3 regions of the Herminiimonas arsenitoxidans genome follow, and region 3 is predicted to be linked to each of the others. Evidence: riboswitches for the same ligand, from Rfam matches in the RefSeq annotation. Region 3 holds a riboswitch; each other region holds the start of a gene.
The links. A riboswitch is a leader RNA that binds a small molecule or an ion and turns the genes downstream of it on or off. The one in region 3 is predicted to bind thiamine pyrophosphate.
Positions count from the first base shown of each region.

Region 1: another riboswitch for thiamine pyrophosphate. It lies ahead of thiC (phosphomethylpyrimidine synthase ThiC); the one in region 3 lies ahead of BQ6873_RS06645 (purine-cytosine permease family protein).
Region 2: another riboswitch for thiamine pyrophosphate. It lies ahead of BQ6873_RS11240 (TonB-dependent siderophore receptor); the one in region 3 lies ahead of BQ6873_RS06645 (purine-cytosine permease family protein).

Region 1 covers NZ_LT671418.1:2,019,087-2,021,357, reverse strand. The annotation lists gene pyk (pyruvate kinase) at 1-836, shown strand, start outside; TPP riboswitch at 1,023-1,130, shown strand; gene thiC (phosphomethylpyrimidine synthase ThiC) at 1,243-2,271, shown strand, end outside.
Region 2 covers NZ_LT671418.1:2,379,506-2,381,776, forward strand. The annotation lists gene BQ6873_RS11240 (TonB-dependent siderophore receptor) at 1-1,180, opposite strand, end outside; TPP riboswitch at 1,240-1,343, opposite strand; gene BQ6873_RS11245 (hypothetical protein) at 1,520-1,864, opposite strand; gene BQ6873_RS11250 (GreA/GreB family elongation factor) at 2,000-2,271, opposite strand, start outside.
Region 3 covers NZ_LT671418.1:1,415,944-1,418,214, forward strand. The annotation lists gene BQ6873_RS06635 (phosphate/phosphite/phosphonate ABC transporter substrate-binding protein) at 1-17, shown strand, start outside; gene BQ6873_RS06640 (methylglyoxal synthase) at 88-996, opposite strand; TPP riboswitch at 1,291-1,390, shown strand; gene BQ6873_RS06645 (purine-cytosine permease family protein) at 1,441-2,271, shown strand, end outside.

The sequences.
Region 1 (2,271 bases), 600 kb from region 3:
TGCAACAAGTTTCCGATATCGAAGACGCGCGCAAGATCATCGGCGACCGCGCTCTGATTCAATCGAAGATCGAAAAACCAGCAGCAATGCTCGACATCGATGCGATCTGTAAAGCTTCTGACTCCGTCATGGTTGCTCGTGGTGATCTGGGTGTTGAACTGCCGATCTCGCAAGTGCCGCGCGCTCAGAAAGAAATCATCCGTGTATCGCGTAAATACGGCCGTCCAACTATCGTTGCAACACATATGTTGGAATCGATGACCGAATCGCCTATGCCAACCCGTGCAGAAGCATCGGACGTTGCCAACGCCATTTACGAAGGCGCAGATGCCGTGATGTTGTCCGCGGAATCGGCCAGCGGCAAGAACCCTGTTCGCGCTGTTCAAATGATGGACAGCATCATCAAAGAAGTGGAAAGCGATCCGGTCTACCGCACACTGCTCGATGCACAGCAAGTGACACCACGTCCAACAGCGGAAGATGCAATCTGCAACGCCTTGCGTGACACCACGGCTGCGATCAAAGCTGTCGCTACTGTGACATACACAAAATCTGGTAGCACCAGCATGAGCGCTGCGCGTGTACGTCCGACCACGTCGATCCTGAGCATCACACCAGAACTGAAGACCGCACGTCGTTTGGCATGGGTCTGGGGTATCCACTCGATCGTTGGCGGCAAGGATGTTAAGTCTGTTGATGACATGGTCAGCGAAGCAGTGGCGGCCGCCGTGCATGAAGGTTTTGCCAAGAAAGGTGATTACATCGCTATCTCGGCTGGCTTACCATTCGGCGAATCTGGTACGACCAATCTGTTGCACATCGCAACGGTTAAGTAATATTTGAAGTAATACAGTTTCTGAAAGATGGCATGTTTGCCATTTTTCAGAACTGACATGAATGGGGTATTGCGTTGCATCGCAGTAACCCATTCATGTCAGATGTAAAAATCTGACGGGGGTCAATTGACATAGTCGTTTTATGGCATAGACTACGATTCGTAGTTTGATTCACCTGTTGTAGAAGTAAAAAGCTAGGGGTCCTAGGTAGATGCGTTCCGCATTTGCCGGGTGAGAAAAACCCTTGAACCTGATCTGGATAATGCCAGCGAAGGGAAGCTACCGAGAACGTGTATTGCATCCGGCATTCGAATTGTATTCATCGATGTCCAAGCTGATACGGTATATGTTTTCGAAACCTCCTGAGCTGGCTCCAAGCCAATTTGAAGTTAGCCAAGGAGCCAAAATGAATGCCAATCCGAAATTTCTGTCCGCTACCGCCACGGTAGATGAAGCAGCGATCCAACCATTACCAAATTCCACCAAAGTTTATATTCAAGGTTCGCGTCCTGATATACGCGTGCCTATGCGCAAGATCACACAATCCGATACCGCAGCATCGTTCGGTTTCGAAAAAAATCCGGCGATCTATGTCTACGATACGTCCGGTCCATACACCGATCCGGAAGCAAAGATCGATATCCGTTCCGGCCTCGACACACCACGCCTGCCGTGGATACTGGAGCGCAATGACACCGAAGAACTAGCCGGCCCAACATCTGAATACGGCATCGAGCGTTTGAACGATCCTAAGTTGGCTGAGTTGCGTTTCAATCTGCATCGCAAACCGCGTCGTGCACTTGCCGGCAAAAACGTGTCGCAAATGCATTACGCACGTCAGGGCATCATCACGCCGGAAATGGAATTCGTCGCGATCCGTGAAAACATGAATCGTCGCGCCTATCTGGAAGAGTTGAAACACTCCGGACCAAAAGGTGAAAAGCTCGCCGAGCTGATGGGGCGTCAACATCCGGGCCAATCGTTTGGTGCTGCGATCCCGCAAGAGATCACTGCTGAATTCGTACGTAGCGAAATCGCGCGGGGTCGCGCCATTATCCCGGCCAACATCAACCATCCTGAAATCGAACCGATGATCATCGGTCGTAATTTCCTGGTCAAAATCAACGCCAATATCGGCAACTCGGCAGTCACTTCTTCGATCGGAGAAGAAGTAGAGAAAATGACGTGGGCGATACGTTGGGGCGGCGACAACGTGATGGATTTATCGACCGGCAAACACATACATGAAACGCGTGAGTGGATCATTCGCAATTCACCTGTACCTATCGGTACCGTGCCTATTTATCAGGCGCTGGAAAAAGTGAACGGCAAGGCAGAAGATCTGACATGGGAAATTTTCCGTGACACATTGATCGAGCAAGCCGAGCAGGGTGTTGATTACTTCACCATCCACGCCGGCGTGTTGTTGCGCTAT
Region 2 (2,271 bases), 960 kb from region 3:
AATAGTCAGCAAAGCTGTCACGACGATTCAATGTCGAAACGCCCGTCGTCAATTCATGTTTGACTGTGCCGGTGTTGAACCTACCCTGCAACAAAGCCTGCGTGGTATTCACTGTCCGCTTGTCATTGTCACGACGCAAATCGTATAAGCCGTAATCGCCATTCGCACAATAATTAGAGAACGAACCAGTTGCCGGGCAACCAACAGACAAGGCAACAGCATCATCTCTACGCAAAGCAAACGCGTTGGCTTGCAAAGTCGTACGCCAGTTATCGTTCAGCTCATATTCAAATTTCACACCCAGATTATTGGTGTCATCAGTAACCGGACGGCTCCACGGTTGATCATTCAGCATCGTCTTGCCGCTGACGCCGGTAGGAATGCGCAAGTCAGAGCCAAGCAACTGGAAGCCAGGTACCGTCAATTGCGATTTATGCTGATAGTCGACATCGACTTGCAGCAAGGCGCGTGGGCTGATGCGCCAATCGAAGGCACCGGACACGAAGCGTCTGTCACCATTGGAAGCACGCACGTAGGAACGTATATCTTCCACGGCTGCATTGATGCGATAACCAAAGCGCTGATCTTCAAAACGTCCGCCCAGATCGACTGCTGCATAACGCGTGCCGCGCTCACTCACCTCGAGCGTCACCGTGCGCAAAGGCTCGTTGGTAGGGCGTTTGGTCACGTAATTCAGGACGCCACCCGACGAGGCTATGCCTGACTGCAAGCCAGCCAAACCCTTGAGGATTTCAAAGCTTTCCTTGTTCTCCATCGGAATCGACGATTGCGCGAGTATGACCAAGCCATCTTTGCGATAGCTGGAACCCTGATCCAGTACAAAGCCGCGTATCGCAAACCAGTCGGACAAACCAACCGCGTTATAGGAATTCTGTACGCTCGCATCGTATTTCACTGCGTCGGTCGCCGTGCGTATGCTGCGGTCCTGCATCTGTTCACGCGTGATGACGCTAATGGATGCCGGCGTCTCGCGCAGCGGCGCTTCCGAAAATCCACCTATGCTCGCATTGCGCGCAATCCCATCTTTTGCCGAATCGGAAGTCACAACAACTTCAGGCAAAACGTTTTCGGAAGATTCAGCCATGGCAGCAGGCGCAAATGCACAAGCTTGCGCAACAGCCAGGGCAATCAGGGAACGGCGGGAGTGTGATGCAGACATGTTTTGTTCAATCAATCGCGTTAAAAAACGAATGCGTGCGAAGGAATGGACAAAGAAATTGCGTGGACTTTGCGCTTCCCTACGCTGGCATTATCCAGGTCAGGTACGGAGGGTTTTTTCTCACCCGAAGACGTTTAGCTCTTCAGGACCCCTAGCGTGGCCGCATACTAACACGAAAGAATAAGCGTGCGAAATGGCATCTTTGTTGTATTTTGCAGCGAATTTCGCCGATCTTAACCAGGATCAATTGGCAAGATGGCTAGTCTGCGGAGACGTGGAAGTAGGCGGCGTGACTATCAAAGATGTGCAGAACGCATGCTTGGTACAACGAATTGATTTCTATTTTTTACTCTTCTTGCTTTTTTCCGACTCGTGGCTATTTTGATGATCGAAATGTGCGTCGGCTGAATCCGGCGATTTTTGTATATGCGTAATCCCGGATGAAACCGAGATGGGATCGCTGGCGGGAAAAGTCATTTCTATCGCGATATCCAGTAAGGTTTCTTTCGCCACTTCTCCTTCAGATGCCGCCGTCTCGGTCGGCATCTCCGCTACCGGATCGCTGGCGGGGAAGGTTTGCTCCAGCGCATCATCCAATTGACGCTCTTCTCGCGAATGCGATTCAGATGCTGAAGCATGTTTCGCGAAAACCTTGGATTTTGTTGGAGAATCATGATGTGCCATATAGAACTCCTTGCTATGTGAAGAGTGTTCAGGGCATGCAATGCTTGATGCTGATCAAGCCATTCCATCTACTACTTGTCGCATACACCTCATGTCTATGCGCTTATCTGTAGGACACTTTGATCCACATCCAGTTCAACTACTAGGCGGATAACGTACGTGCATGATCTGCAATTTCTCTGTACCAGCTGGGCTTTCCAACAGTACTGTGTCGCCTTCGTTTGCACCGAGCAATGTTTGCGCAAGTGGTGCCAGCCAGCTTATCTTGCCGTGCGCCGGGTCCAGCTCATCTAGGCCAACTATGGTGACGGTATGTTGTTCACCAATTGCGTTTTGATAGGTGACGCTTGCGCCAAAGAAGACTTGATCGCCATCGACATGCACGCTTGGGTCAACGATTTCTGCAG
Region 3 (2,271 bases):
CACGCCTCGGTCTGTAATTAAAAAGGCCTTCACGATGAGATGATCGTGTAGGCCTTTTTACTAAATGTCAGCTCTTAACATACCTGCTTAATTTCTACATAAATTGACGCGCTGCTCCAGCAAATCCAGCCAGCGCTCGCCGCACTTCTCGTTACTGATACACAGCGCATAATCCGTCACCGTGCGCGCCGCACGTTCCAGTAACTGGATATCCGCTTCATGCTGACGCGCGACATGCGGGTCTTCCAAAAACAAAACACGACGACACTGCTGCCTATCCAGTATCAATTCTGCGATCTGCGCATCACCACCCATCGGGCCACTCAGATAAGGTTTGACCCAGTTACGACCGGCTTCTTCACCTTTGATTTTCTGCGCCAGCTTGTTCAGCAAGCTCCCCGTCGTGCCAGTCGCGCAACGGAATCCGAATTGATCCAGTAATTCAAAATGGCGCTCTGCGATGTCCAGCATGCGATCTTTCATCGCATCGTGGGCAATCATTGCAATACCCTCATTCTTCAAATCGAACGTGGCATCCAGCTCAGGATTTGGCGCTGCGCCGATCGCGATCGATTCCAGCTCCAGCCATTCACGTGCGCTAGCCAGCGTCGATAAAAACGGTTTGCCATGAATCACGCATTGCCGCTTCAAAGCGACCGCCTCCGGGAATGTGGATGAAGGGTCAACCGGATCCATCAAGTAAATGACAGCATCCAATCGACGCTCAGGATCACTATCCACCACGCGCGAGACCAGTTTCATCAAACCACCATGTCGGCCGTAAGGAAAACGTTCGATACGCGGATAATCTTTCAACAAACCGAGATGATCCATCGCATCCAGCGTGCGTCCGACCACGATTAATTCGGGTTGTAAATGTTCTTCAATCGCAACGCGGCTACCATTGAGTAAGAGGGCTAGTGCGGAGTCGCGAGCGTCTTGGTGAGTGCGGCTAGTGGCTAATCCAATGCGGAAATTACGGCGAGAAGCAGGCATATTAAACAGTCAAAAAGGCTAAGCGCTGCAACATTGCAGTGCGTCAACTTAAGTATATCGCCTGTCGATGAATAACTTGTGACATTCCTGATCTGTGATAATATACTGTTCATACATACAGTATTTATGTGTTTTCGTCGGGCCGCTCCCCCTCCCTGTTTTATCGTGCGGCCCGACACTTTCTTCTGCAATTGCTGCAACCATCTTCGCGTCACGCCTACAGGCAAACCACTTCCCCGATACATACAACTTGCCTATCCCTCGTTTTTGGCTCAAAGTAGCGCCCAGTTTGACCTTCTTGGCTCGGGGTCCTGCGCATTTGATGCGTGGGTGAGAGATACCCGTTGAACCTGATTGAGATAATTCTCGCGCAGGAAAGCACACAATCATCGCCGTACACCGGCATCGAATCCGCTTACCTGCCATCTATTTTGAAAGACGATGATGGCTTTACCAAACGCACCTGCGGCAGCAAGCAATGCTGCCTTCACACCTATTCCTGCGGCTGACAGAGTTTTTTCCTTCCGCGATCACGCTGCGCTGTGGTTCAGTCTCGGCGTCGGCTTGCTCGTCATGCAGATCGGCGCATTTCTTGGCACCGCGCTCGGCACGCAAACAGCATTGTTCGCCATTATCGTCGGCTCTCTGCTCGGTGCCGCCCTGCTCGGTCTGGTTGCCTACATAGGATTTGAACGTGGCTTGTCCAGCCCGGTACTGATGTGCCAAACCCTGGGCACATCATTTGCCAAATTGCCAGTGATTCTGAACGTCATTCAATTGATAGGCTGGAGCGCATTTGAATTGGTCGTCATGCGCGACGGCACGACTGCCTTGATCAAGGACATCACAGGCATAGACGCAATCTGGCTGCCATATGTCACGGCGCTGTTCTGGGGCCTGCTACTGGTTGGTCTTGCAACCGGTTCAATGATCGGTTTGGTACGTTGGTTCGTCGGCCGCTTCGGCCTGCCTTTGGTTATTCTTTCGCTGATCTGGCTAACCTATCAATTTGTCTTGAAAGCGCAGGTACAAGGTTTGGATGCGATCTGGAATAGATCCGGTGATGGTTCTATGAGTACGCTGGCCGGGATCGATCTGGTGATGGCGATGCCAGTGTCGTGGTTGCCATTGGTTGCTGATTTTGCGCGTTATGGTAAAGCCGGCGCCAGCACCTTCCGCGGCACATGGCTGGGTTTTGCGGTAGCGAATATCTGGTGTCACGCCTTAGGCGTATTGATCGTCAGCACGTCCAATCCGGGTGCTGATTTGATGACG